DNA from 2 places in the Mycobacterium sp. E3339 genome. Region 1 is predicted to be linked to the other one. Evidence: riboswitches for the same ligand, from Rfam matches in the RefSeq annotation. Region 1 holds a riboswitch; the other holds the start of a gene.
The links. A riboswitch is a leader RNA that binds a small molecule or an ion and turns the genes downstream of it on or off. The one in region 1 is predicted to bind thiamine pyrophosphate.

Region 1 (6,434 bases):
GACGGCGGGCCCGTGGGGCGGCGCCGCCGGTAGGGCAGGTTGTACCGCACCGCGAGCCAGCCGCGCCGCGCCCACTCGTCGCAAACCTGTTGTAGCAGCGGCGAATCCCGGTTGCCGCCGGCGCCGTGGGTGAGCACCACGACGCCGGCCGGTGAGCCGTCGGGTTCGTGCGCGACACCGGCGATCTGATCCAGGGCAGTCATGACAGCCGGAAGAGGGGGGAGACGGGGCCGTGGCCGTGGCCCAGCGGATAGGACGCCCGCAGGCACTCGGTCACCCAGCGCTTCCCGAACCCGACGGCGTCGGGGACGGTGTAACCGTGCGCCAGGGCGCACGCGATGGCCGTGGCCAGCGTGTCGCCACCGCCGTGGTCGTTGCCGCCGGGCAACCTCTCGGCGTCGAACTCGTAGAAGGATTCACCGTCGTAGAGCAGGTCGCAGCTGCGCTCGGACGACCGCAGGTGTCCGCCCTTGACCAGCGCCCAACGCGGGCCCAGCGCCTGCAAGGCCTTGGCCGCCGCCCGCTGCGACTCGGCATCCACGACGTCGACGCCCACCAGCAATCGCACCTCGTCGAGGTTCGGCGTGACCAGGGTGGCCAACGGAAACAGTTGGTGCCGAAGGCAATCCAGCGCCGACGTGGCCAGTAGGGCGTCGCCGTGCATTGACGCGCACACCGGATCGACTACGAGCGGGACCGACGAACGCGTCAGACCCAGCCGGAGCCAGGCGTCGGCCACCGCGGCGATGATGGCCGACGACGCGAGCATCCCGGTCTTGGCGGCCTGAACGCCGATGTCGGTCACCACGGCCTCGATCTGGGCGGCGACGACGTCGGCGGGCACCTCGTGAAAACCCTTGACCCCCACCGTGTTCTGTACGGTCACCGCGGACACCGCGACGCAGGCGTGCACGCCGAGCAGCGCCATGGTGCGCAGGTCGGCCTGAATGCCCGCGCCGCCGCCCGAGTCCGACCCGGCGATGGACAGCACGCGCAGCGGCGTGGTGCCCGACGGTGGCAGCGGCAGAAAACTCACTGAGTGGGCGTCAGGGGCAGGTACACCCGATTGCCGTGCTCGGCGAACTCGCGCGACTTCTCGGCCATGCCCTCGCTCATGACCGCCTCGATCGCCTCCTCGCTGTCCAGCCCGTGCGCGGCCGCGTAGTCGCGGACGTCCTGGGTAATGCGCATGGAGCAGAACTTGGGCCCGCACATCGAGCAGAAGTGCGCCGTCTTGGCGGGTTCGGCCGGCAGCGTCTCGTCGTGGAATTCCCGTGCGGTGTCGGGGTCCAACGACAACGCGAACTGGTCGTTCCAGCGGAACTCGAAGCGCGCGGTGCTCAAGGCGTCGTCGCGCTCCTGCGCGCGGGGGTGGCCCTTGGCGAGATCGCCGGCGTGCGCGGCGATCTTGTAGGCGATCACCCCGTCCTTGACGTCCTTGCGGTCCGGCAGCCCCAGGTGCTCCTTGGGCGTCACGTAGCACAGCATCGCGGTGCCGGCCTGGGCGATGATCGCCGCGCCGATCGCCGACGTGATGTGGTCGTAGGCCGGCGCGATGTCGGTCGCCAGCGGCCCCAGGGTGTAGAACGGGGCCTCCTCGCACAGTTCCTCTTCCAGCCGGACGTTCTCGACGATCTTGTGCATCGGGACATGCCCGGGCCCCTCGATCATCACCTGCGCGCCATGGGCTTTCGCGATCTTCGTCAGCTCGCCCAGCGTGCGGAGCTCGGCGAATTGCGCGGCGTCGTTGGCGTCCGCGATCGAGCCGGGCCGCAGCCCGTCACCGAGCGAGAAGGTGACGTCGTACCGGGCGAAGATGTCGCAGAGCTCCTCGAAGTTGGTGTACAGGAACGACTCCCGGTGATGGGCCAGGCACCAGGCCGCCATGATCGATCCGCCGCGGGACACGATGCCGGTCACCCGCTTGGCGGTCAGCGGCACATACCGCAGCAGCACGCCGGCGTGCACGGTCATGTAGTCCACGCCCTGCTCGCACTGCTCGATCACGGTGTCGCGGTAGATCTCCCACGTCAGTTCCGTCGGGTCGCCCTTGACCTTTTCCAGCGCCTGGTAGATGGGCACCGTGCCGACCGGCACGGGGGAGTTGCGCAGGATCCACTCGCGGGTCTCGTGGATGTTCTTGCCGGTGGACAAATCCATGATGGTGTCTGCGCCCCACCGGGTGGCCCACACCATCTTGTCCACCTCTTCGGCGATCGACGACGTCACCGCCGAGTTGCCGATGTTGGCGTTGACCTTCACCGCGAAGGCCTTGCCGATGATCATCGGCTCGCTCTCGGGGTGGTTGTGGTTGGCGGGGATCACCGCGCGGCCGCGGGCGACCTCGTCGCGCACGAGTTCGGCGGGCATGCCCTCCCGTGCCGCGATGTAGGCCATCTCGGCGGTGATTTCGCCGGCCCGGGCCCGCTGCAGCTGGGTGCCGCGGTCGCGGACCACGCCGGGCCGCGCCGGCAGCCCGGCCGTCAGGTCGATCACCGCATCGGAATCGGTGTAGGGGCCCGACGTGTCGTAGAGGTCGAAGTGGTCCCCGGTGGACAGGTGCACCCGCCGGAACGGGACGCGCATGCCCTCGACGTCGAGGTACACCTTGCTGCTGCCCGCGATGGGCCCGGTGGTGACGGCGGCCTCGACGGCTTGGGAAAGGACATCGGTCATTTTTCATCTCCCTACGCCGGCATTACCCGGTCAGGTTCGTACGGTCGACGGCCGCAAGCCGTCCTCTCAGCGCATTCAACGTGCGCTCCCGCGTCTTTGGATGTTCCGCCCGCGACGTTACCCCTTTTAGCGGGGTGGTAGCAGGAGGAGTCCCCCGGATGGAAAAATGCGAACCGTGCAACGGCAAGGGGGGACCGACGGGGCGACGTCAGCCGGTCCCGGCGGTCAACAGCTGAGCCCGGTGGAATCCGGCGCGCGGTATCCGATCGTCGGCTCCTTCCGCTTCTGGTTCATCGGCGAGCGCTGGGAGTGGTCGGACGAAGTGGCCAGGATGCACGGCTACGAGCCGGGGAGCGTCGAGCCGACGACCAAGCTGCTGTTGTCGCACAAGCATCCCGACGACCGGGCGCACGTGCAGGAGCAGCTGGACTACGCCCTGCAGTCGGCGGGGTCGTTTTCCAGCCGCCACCGCTTCATCGACACGGCCGGCAAGGTGCACGACGCGATCGTCGTCGCCGACCGGATGCTCGACGAGTCGGGCGCCGTGGTGGGCACCGCCGGCTACTACGTCGACGTCACCGACTCCTTCGAGGACGCCCGGCAAGAGGTCCTCGACGAGGCGCTGCCCGACCTGTTCGAAAGCCGCGCGGCGATCGAGCAGGCCAAGGGCGTGCTGATGGTCGTCTATCGGGTGAGCGCGGAGCAGGCCTTTCGGGTGCTGCAATGGCGGTCGCAGGAGACCAATGTCAAGTTGCGGGCGCTCGCCCGGCAACTGCTGGCCGAGGTTCCCGCCCTCGACGGCGCGACGCCCGTACTGCAAAGCCAGTTCGATCATCTGCTGCTGACGGTGCACGAACGGATAACCGCCGAGTCCGCTGGGTAACCAGGGGAATACGCGAACGCGGCAGTCCGCAAACCGTTAGTGTTCCTAGACACTCGGAGCGGCGCGCGCCGCGCATCCGGACGAAAGGCGCTGAACTTGTTGGCGGTGGAACATGAGGCACTCGAGGACGCCGTGGTCGTGCGCGTTAAGGGCGGCGTCGACTCCAGTACCGTCGACGAGGTAACCGCTCACCTGACCGCAGCGCTGAAGCTGGCCGAGACGCACCCGGCCCGGTTGGTAGTCGTGGACCTGCAGGCGGTCGACTTCTTCGGAAGCGCTGCGCTGAACGCCGTGCTCGAGTGTCACGATGCGGGCAAGGAAGCCGGCACGTCGGTCCGCCTGGTTGCGGCCCACGACCAAGTGCTCCGCCCGATCGAGGTGACCGAACTGGATCGCATTCTCGACGTCTACCCCTCCCTGTCCGAGGCGCTTCAATCCAAGCGACGGCAATGACCCGCGCGCTCCCGGCCGACCTGGCGGCTGCCGTCGGTCTGGGCGGGGAAATGGGTCGCCGGTTTGCCGAATTCGATTGGGACACACATCCGTTGGGCTCGCCGGTGGACTGGCCGAGCGAGGTGCGGGCGGCAGTGGTGACCGCTCTGACGTCGCGGTTTCCGATCGTTCTCTGGCTAGGGCCGGGGAACCTGTTCCTGATGTACAACGACGGCTACGCGCAGATCCTGGGGGACAAGCACCCGGACGCCCTGGGTTGCCCCGCGGAGCAGGTGTGGTTGGAGATCTGGGAACAGATCTTCCCGATGCTCACCAGCGTGATGGAGACCGGCGTCGCGACCTGGTCGGACGACCTGATGTTGCCGCTGATGACCGGCGGCCAGTCCGAGGAGCGGTACTTCACCTTTACCTACAGCCCGATCATCGGCGGCGACGGCGCGGTGAGCGCCGTTTTCTGCGCGGTGATCGAAACGACCGACCGGGTGTTGAGCGAGCGTCGCCTCCACCTGCTCAATTCGGTGGCGACCGCCGTGATGGACGCGCACACCATCGACGACGCGGTGAGCAGCACCGTCGCTGTTTGCGGGGCGCAGCCGCTGGACCTGCCGTTCATCGCCGTCTACGCCGACGACGAACAGTCCGGCGGGGTCTCGCTGCGGGGCGCGACGAAGTCGGTGTCGCCGTTGCTGCCGGCCGAACTGGCGCGGCTGACCGACTGGGACTCCGAATCCCGATCCCGCGCCGAGGTGCGGCTCATCGACGACGTGCCCACCGCCATCCCCGGCATCGCCGACGCACTGGCGGCCGATTGCCCGGACCAGGCACTGGTGCTGCCCCTCGGCGAGGCGTCGGCGGCCGGGGCGCTGGTGGTCGGCATCAGCCCCCGCCGCCCCCTGGACACCCAGTACCGCGGCTTCTGCCAGCTGCTCGCCGACCAGCTCACCTCGACCTTCGCGCAGATCGTCTCCTACGAGCAGCAACGGCAACGGGCCGACGCGCTGGCCGAACTGGACCGGGCCAAGACGGCGTTCCTCACCAACGTCAGCCACGAGTTCCGCACCCCGCTGACGCTGCTGCTCGGGCCGCTCGATGACGCGCTGTCCGAGGCGCCGCCGGAAAGCGTTCTGGCGGAACGGCTGAGCACGGCGGGCCGCAACGCGCGGCGCCTGCAGCGCCTGGTCGACTCGCTGCTCGACTTCTCCCGCATCGAGGCCGGCCGCGCTAACGCGAAGCTGGCGTGCACCGACGTCGGCGCGCTGACCGCCCACATCGCGTCGTCCTTCACCGAGCTCTGCCACCGCGCCGGTCTGGAGCTGGTCGTGGACTGTTCGCCGGTGCTGGCCGACGTCGACCCGGGCATGTGGGAGACGGTCATCCTGAACCTGCTGTCGAACGCAGTGAAATACACTCTGCGGGGCTCGATTTCGGTGCGGGTGCGCGCCGAACCCGCGCACTGCGTCGTCACCATGCGCGACACCGGGGTGGGCATCGCCGCCGCCGACCTGGACCGCCTCTTCGACCGCTTCTACCGCGCCGACAACCTGCGGGGCCGCAGCGTCGAGGGCACCGGGATCGGGCTTTCGCTGGTGCGGGGGCTTGTCGAGCTGCACAACGGCGCGGTGCAGATCGAGAGCGAATTGGACCGCGGGACAACGGTTTCCATCCGGCTGCCGCTTTCCGCCGCGGGCACCACCGCCGAGTTGTCACCGGCCGGGCTACTCGACGAGACCAACCCGTACGTGGCCGAGGCCCGGCAGTGGCTGACGCCCGTCGTGGAGCCCGAGGGGGCGACCGCGACCGCCCCGAGGTCGCGCCAGCTGGTGCTGATCGCCGACGACAACGCCGACATGCGACACCATCTCGACCGGGTGCTCTCGGCGCACTGGGAGACGGTCCTGGCCGCCGACGGCGAGTCGGCGTTGACGGCGACCCGCAACCTGCGGCCGGACGCGGTCGTCACCGACGTGATGATGCCGGGCATCGACGGCTTCGCGCTGGTGGCGGCCATCCGCGCGGACCCGGAACTGGCGGCCACTCCGGTCCTCATGCTGTCCGCCCGGGCCGGCACGGAGGCGGTCGACGAGGGCTACGCCGGGGGCGCCGACGACTACCTGCCGAAGCCGTTCCGCTCCCAGGAACTGATCGACCGGGTCAAGTCGAGGCTGTCCGCGGTCGCCCGCGAGCGCGACCGCCAGCGGCGCGCGGCGGCCTCGGATCTGGTGCAACTCGACGCCGCGCTGCAGGCCACCGACTCGGTCGCCGCGATCATGGACGCCTTGCTGCAATCGTCATTCGGCTCGGCCGACGCCGCCACCGTCGCGATCGGCATCCTGGACGGCGAACGCCACATCCGGTTCGAGTACGCCGGCCACCTGCCCGGTGAACTGCGCGATCGCTACCACGTGACGGGGCTCGACTCCCC
Region 2 (6,434 bases), on a different contig from region 1:
GGGCCTCGCCGGCGGCTAGCCTGCGGAAAGCGATCAGAAAAGCGAAAAGAACTGACTGCCAGCACCTTTCAAAACAGCTGGCTAACGGCCCGTTGCACCGCGGCGTCGGGAACGATGCCCAGACAGACAATTGCCAGCGGAATGTGTTGCTTTGTCAGGACATAGCCCTACGATCCCTAGTTAGTGACAATCGCTAAGGAGTCGGAGGATGTCCCATCTCAGCAACGCGCTGCGGTCCGCCACAGCCGCCGCGCTCGTGGGCGTTTCCGGCTTAGCGGGGAGCGCCACCGCGACCGCGGATCCCGCGAATACCGGTAGCTCGTCGGACATCAACACACTCGCGGCGTCGCTGTCAAAGGGCTACGGGCTGAACAACTGCACCGCCCAGAGCATCACCACCGGCGAACTGGCGTCGCTGACTTGCGGACAGAGCCCCGACCCGAGCGGACCGGTCCAGGCCAAGTACATCCTGTTCAACAACGGTGAGAATCTGGTCGGCTCGTTCAAGGCAAGCATCAAGGACGACGTGCTGGGCACCTGCGGGGACAGCGGCCAGTCACCCACCAGCTGGCACCAGGGCAGCAACAGCGGCAATGCCGGCCAGGTGGCGTGCGGGACGTATCAGAACGCCGCCGAGATCATCTGGACCACGGACTCCAAGAACATCTTGAGCTACATCCGCGGGCCCAACACCGACGCCGCGGCGCTATATCAGTGGTGGCGAGCCAACGGCTGAGGGTCACCTTGGGGGGTAAGGGATTTCGCACCATCCAACCAACAACCGCAGGGAGTCAACGAAAATGTCACATCTCATCACCACGCTGCGAGTCGTGTCGGCCGCGGCTCTCACCGGCAGTCTGGCTTTGGCGGGTAGCGGCACAGCGCTGGCGGAACCCAACACCGGCAGCGCCGCCGACATGAACACGCTGGCCGCCAACCTGTCGAAGGGCTACGGCCTCAACAACTGCAAGCCGCAGGAGTTGACCGAATCCGGCGAACTGGCCGAGCTGCTGTGCGGGCAAAGCCCCGACCCCAGCGGACCCGGCTCCGGCGTTTACGCCCTCTTCTCCAACGGCACGAACCTGGGCGCGGCGTTCAGTTCCACCATCAAGGACGTCTCGCTGGCCGCCTGCGGCGACGCCGGGCAGTCACCGGGCACCTGGAAGCAGAACGGCCAGACGGGCGGCCAGATCGCGTGCGGCACCTACAAGAACTACGCGACGCTGACCTGGACCACCGACGCCAAGAACGTGTTGGGCCATCTGACGGCGGCCAACTCCGACGTCAACGCCCTCTACCAGTGGTGGCGCACCAACGGCTGACCCGTCAGCACAGCGCGGCCACCAGGTCGGCGGCGGCGCGCATCCCGGCGGCGTTCGGGTGCAGCGGCGCCGCCCGGCCCGGTAGCGGCACACCGGGTCTGGTGGTCCAGGGGTCAGCCGACCACGCGTGGTGGTCCCGGCTGGCCGCGCCGGCCCGGACCACTTCGCAGCCGGTTTCCGTCGCCGCGTCGGCCGTGAGCCGTTCCAGTGTCGCGGCCACGTGGCGACCGAGGTCGGCGTCCTCCGGCGAGAGCGGGGCGGCCGGCGCACCCGCGGGCGGCAGGACGGTCAGGTAGTCGACGAAGACGACGCGGGCCCGCGGGGCGCGCTCGCGCACCGCATGACCGACCGCGCAGAGTGATTCGAACACGGCGTCGAGGGCCCGGTTCCGCGCGTCGGAGTCCAGCAGTTCGGTGATGCGCGCACCGAGCAGCGGCAGCCATTTGACCGGGCGCGGCAACGAGGCGCCCACCAGCAACGGGATGTAGCCGACGTCGTTGCCCCCGATCGTGATGGTCACCAAGCCTTCCGAGCCGTCCAGGGCGGTGATCTGGGGCGGTGCGCCGCGCTGCCGCTCGGCGAGGACGTGTGCGGTGGTGGCGCCGGAGAAGGTGACGTCCACCAGTTCGAGGCCGCAGCGCCGCGCGACCAGGTGCGGATAGTTGCGCGCCGACCGGCCCGAGCCGAACGGCGCGCCCGCGGCACGCGGCCGGATGCCGGGACCGGCGGCCATCGAACTGCCTAGCGCCACATACCGTTTCATCGCTGCGGGCTGGACGCCTGCGCCCAGAAGCGCTTGGGAATCCGCCCGGCCCGGCGGGCCAGATAGCCGGCGGTGACGGCGGCGGCCATCGCGGCCGCCATCGTCGCGGGATCGGCGGCCCGGGTCACCGCGGTGGCCAAAAGCACCGCGTCGCAACCCAATTCCATCGCAAGCGCGGCGTCGCTGGCGGTGCCGATGCCGGCGTCGAGCACCACCGGGACGCCGGCGCGGGCGACGATCATCTCGATGTTGTGCGGGTTGGTGATGCCCAGGCCCGTGCCGATCGGCGAACCGAGCGGCATAACGGCCGCGCATCCGGCGTCTTCGAGCCGCCGCGCCAACACCGGGTCGTCGTTGGTATAGGGCAGCACGACGAAGCCGTCGTCGACCAATTGTTCTGCCGCCCGGACCAATTCGACCGCGTCGGGCAACAGCGTGCGTTCGTCGGCGATCACCTCCAGCTTGACCCAGTTGGTGTTCAGCGCCTCGCGGGCCAGCTGCGCGGTGAGCACCGCCTCGGCCGCGCTGCGGCACCCCGCGGTGTTGGGCAGCGGCGTGATGCCGAGCCGGTTGAGCAGGTCCAGGAGCCCGGTCCCGCCCTCGGCGTCGACCCGCCGCATCGCGACCGTGGTCAGTTCGGTGCCCGACGCGACCAGCGCCTCCTCCAACGCGGCCAGGCTGGTCGCTCCCCCGGTGCCCATGATCAGGCGCGAGGCGAAGCTGCGGTCACCGATGGTGAGTTTCGAGGAGTCAGCCACCCTGCACCGCCGTCACCACCTCGAGCCGAGCACCATCGAAAAGCGTTGTCGTCCAACTGGAGCGGGGCAGCAACGCGTCGTCCATGGCCACCGCGACGCCGCGGTCCGGGTAGCCCAGCGACTCCAGCAACGCGGCCACCGTGGTCCGCTCGTCGACGTCGAGCTTGCGTTCGTTGACCACGACGATCATGACCGGGCTCCCACCGGGGCCAGTTCGGACACGATCTGTTCGGCGGTCCACGGCGCGAGCAGGAACCCCGATCGGCCGTGGCCGCCGGCCACCAGGGTTCGCTCGTCCAGGCGTTGCACCAGGGGCAGGTTGTCGGGTGTCATCGGGCGCAGCCCGGCGGCGCACTCGGCCAGTTCGTATTCGCCGAGCGCCGGCAACACCGCGCAGGCGTCGTCGAGCAGGTCGCGCACCCCCGAGACCACCGGGGCCGTGTCGCGCCCGTGCTCGTACTGGGTGGCGCCGACGACCACGCCGTCCGCGCGGGGCACCAGGTACACCTGCCGCCCGTGCACGCGGGCGCGAATGACGCGCTGCGGCACCGGCATACAGCCGCGCCGCCAGCGCAGCCGCAGTACCTCGCCCTTGACCGGGCGCACCGGCAGCCCGGGCCACAGCGCGGGAGCGTCGATGCCGTTGGCGATCACGACCGCATCGCCGTCGACCGCCGACAGGTCGCGCGCCGGCGGTGCCCAGCGCACCCCGAGGCGTTCGCATTCCGTCGACAGCGCGTCGAGCACCGCGCGGTTGTCCACCGCCAGCTCGGTCGGCGCGCGAAAGCCGTGCCGGATGCCTTGCGCCAGCAGCGGTTCCAAATCCCGCGCCGCGGACTCCCAGACCACCGGGTGCCCCTGCGCGGACAACCAGTCGGCGACGGTGCGCAGGTCCGCGACGTCGGCCCGGTCGACGGCCACCACCAACGACTCCCGGGCGGTCACCACGTGCGGCGGCAGCCCGTCGGTGAAGCCGCCCTCGCGCCAGAGCCGCAACGACTCCAGGCCCAGCCGCAACAACCGTTCCTCGCCGGGCCAGCCCTCGCTGTGCGGGGCCAGCATGCCGCCGGCGACCCAGGACGCGCCCTTGTCGGCGGTGCGGTGCACCCGCACCGACCAGCCGGCCTGCGCCGCGCGGCGCGCCACCGACAGCCCGATCACGCCGCCGCCGATGACCGCCAACGACCCTCGGTCTGCTGGCATGTTGGCCTCCCTTCGCCGGCATGACCCGGATCAGGTGTGACGGTAAGGGCAGGCGCGCCCACTCTCAGACCCCGTTCCCGGGACTCCCGTGTCTGTATGGTTCTTCGGCCTCCACGCTAGCGCGCTAGCGTCGCGGTGTGCATCAACGAGTTGATCGGCTGGCGGCCGCGCGGTTGTATCTGTGCACCGACGCGCGCCGGGAGCGGGGCGATCTGGCCGAGTTCGCCGACGCCGCGCTGGCCGGCGGGGTCGACATCATTCAGCTGCGCGACAAGGGGTCGCCCGGGGAGCAGCGGTTCGGGCCCCTCGAGGCGCGCGACGAGCTGGCGGCCTGCGAGATCCTGGCCGACGCGGCCCGCCGGCACGGCGCGCTGTTCGCGGTCAACGACCGGGCGGACATCGCCCGCGCGGCCGGCGCCGACGTGCTGCATCTGGGGCAGGGCGACCTGCCGCCGGACATCGCGCGCGATTTCGTCGGGCCGGACACGCTGCTGGGCCTGTCCAGCCACGACCCCGACCAGGCGACCGCGGCGGCTCGTTCTTCTGGGCCCGCCGGGCCCGATTACTTCTGCGTCGGCCCGTGCTGGCCAACCCCCACCAAACCGGGCCGCGCGGCTCCGGGACTGGCGCTGGTGCGGGCGGCCGCCGCGATCGGCGGACACAAGCCGTGGTTCGCGATCGGGGGCATCGACGCCCAGCGGTTGCCCGAGGTGCTCGCCGCGGGCGCCCGACGCGTCGTGGTGGTGCGCGCGATCACCGCGGCCGAAGACCCGCGGGACGCGGCGCAACGGCTCAGCTCAGCGCTTGCAGCAGCGAATTGATCCGGGGATGCGCCGGCGTCTCGTCGGCTTCGAGCGGGGGGCCCGGCATGCACCAGACGAAGACGCCGTCCTCGATCTCGATCGTGCGCGGCAGGTGCCGGCGTCGCTCGTCGGCGTCGCCCAGCGGCAGCAGCGCCGTGGCGCTGCGCAGCCGTTGCCAGCTCGCCGCGAAACCCGGATGCAGTGGCAGCTCGGCCACCTCGTCCTCGGCGACCCAGCGCATCTCGGCGCTCTCCCCGTTGGGCACCGTGGGCAGCAGCTCGGCCGCGTCGGCGACCACCGTAGTGTAGGTCCAGCGCGCGCCGCCGAGCCCGGTGACCTCGGCGGTGACGACCGTCGAGCGCACCGTCAGCAGCTCGCCGGGCAGGCCGGCCTCCTCGTGCGCCTCGCGAACGGCGGTCTCCTCGGGCGACTCGTGGCTGTCGCGTGCGCCGCCGGGCAGGCCCCACGTCCCACCCTGATGGCTCCACACCGCGCGGTGCTGCAGCAGCACTGCGGGGCTGCCGTCCGGCCGCGGGGCCCGCAGCAGGAGGCCCGCCGCGCCGAACCGGCCCCAATAGTGGGCGCCGCTGCGGGATACCACCCAACCGTCACCGTCGCCCTGCACGAGTTCAGGATAGGCACGTGATCGCTGGTCAATTGGTCTGCCTCCACCCATCCGCCGCAACATCCTCTTAGAATTCGCTTATTGAGTTCGTGAAGCGTTCCAGTGGTCGCGAAAGATGAGGGCTGATTCGACGTGACGGTTGAGCTGGCGCACCCGTCGACGGAGCCGCAGGGGTCGCGGTCGCCGGCCGAACCAGCCCATCCGCGCTGGTGGTTCATCTCCACCACGCCCGGCCGCATCCTGACCATCGGCATCGTGCTGGCCGTGCTCGGCGGTATCTGCGCCTTCGCCACCTCGACGACCATCAACCACCGCCAGCAGGTGCTGACCACGGTGCTCAACCACACCGAGCCGCTGTCGTTCGCCGCCGGGCGGCTGTACACCACGCTGTCGGTCGCCGACGCGGCGGCGGCCACCGCGTTCATCGCCGAGGCCGAGCCGCCACCGGTGCGGCAGCGCTACGAGCAGGCGATCACCGACGCGTCGGTCGCGGTGACCCGGGCGTCGAGCGGGCTCACCGACGAACCGCTGGTGCAGCTGCTGGGCCGGATCAACGCCGAACTCGCCGTCTACACCGGCCTGATCGAAATCGCGCGTACCAACAACCGGGAGGGCAATCCCGTCGGGTCGTCGTACCTGTCGGAGGCCTCGGGGCTGATGCAGTCGACGATCCTGCCCGACGCCGCACAGCTGTATCAGGCCACCTCGGAGCGGGTGGATGCGGAAACCACCGCGTCCACGCAGATCCCGGCGCCGGTCATCCTGGTGGTCAGCGCCACCGCGGTCTTCGGGGCCTTCGCCCATCGGTGGCTGGCCCGCCGCACCCGGCGCCGAATAAACCCGGGCCTGGTCGTCGGCGGCCTCGCTATTCTCGTCATGGTGGTATGGGTCGGAACTGCGTTGACCATCTCCACGGCCGCCAGCCGGAGCGCCAAGAACACCGCCGCGGACTCGCTGCGG

Region 2: another riboswitch for thiamine pyrophosphate. It lies ahead of thiO (glycine oxidase ThiO); the one in region 1 lies ahead of thiC (phosphomethylpyrimidine synthase ThiC).

What each region holds. Positions count from the first base shown of each region.
Region 1 covers NZ_LZIZ01000020.1:43,423-49,856, reverse strand. The annotation lists gene A5702_RS01235 (alpha/beta family hydrolase) at 1-203, opposite strand, end outside; gene thiD (bifunctional hydroxymethylpyrimidine kinase/phosphomethylpyrimidine kinase) at 200-1,036, opposite strand; gene thiC (phosphomethylpyrimidine synthase ThiC) at 1,033-2,676, opposite strand; TPP riboswitch at 2,668-2,778, opposite strand; gene A5702_RS01220 (PAS and ANTAR domain-containing protein) at 2,843-3,559, shown strand; gene A5702_RS01215 (STAS domain-containing protein) at 3,650-4,012, shown strand; gene A5702_RS01210 (SpoIIE family protein phosphatase) at 4,009-6,434, shown strand, end outside.
Region 2 covers NZ_LZIZ01000064.1:5,334-11,767, reverse strand. The annotation lists gene A5702_RS05820 (hypothetical protein) at 209-736, shown strand; gene A5702_RS05815 (serine/threonine protein kinase) at 801-1,322, shown strand; gene A5702_RS05810 (SGNH/GDSL hydrolase family protein) at 1,327-2,085, opposite strand; gene A5702_RS05805 (thiazole synthase) at 2,082-2,786, opposite strand; gene thiS (sulfur carrier protein ThiS) at 2,836-3,033, opposite strand; gene thiO (glycine oxidase ThiO) at 3,030-4,046, opposite strand; TPP riboswitch at 4,037-4,146, opposite strand; gene thiE (thiamine phosphate synthase) at 4,184-4,867, shown strand; gene A5702_RS05785 (NUDIX hydrolase) at 4,839-5,474, opposite strand; gene glnX (protein kinase G-activating protein GlnX) at 5,607-6,434, shown strand, end outside.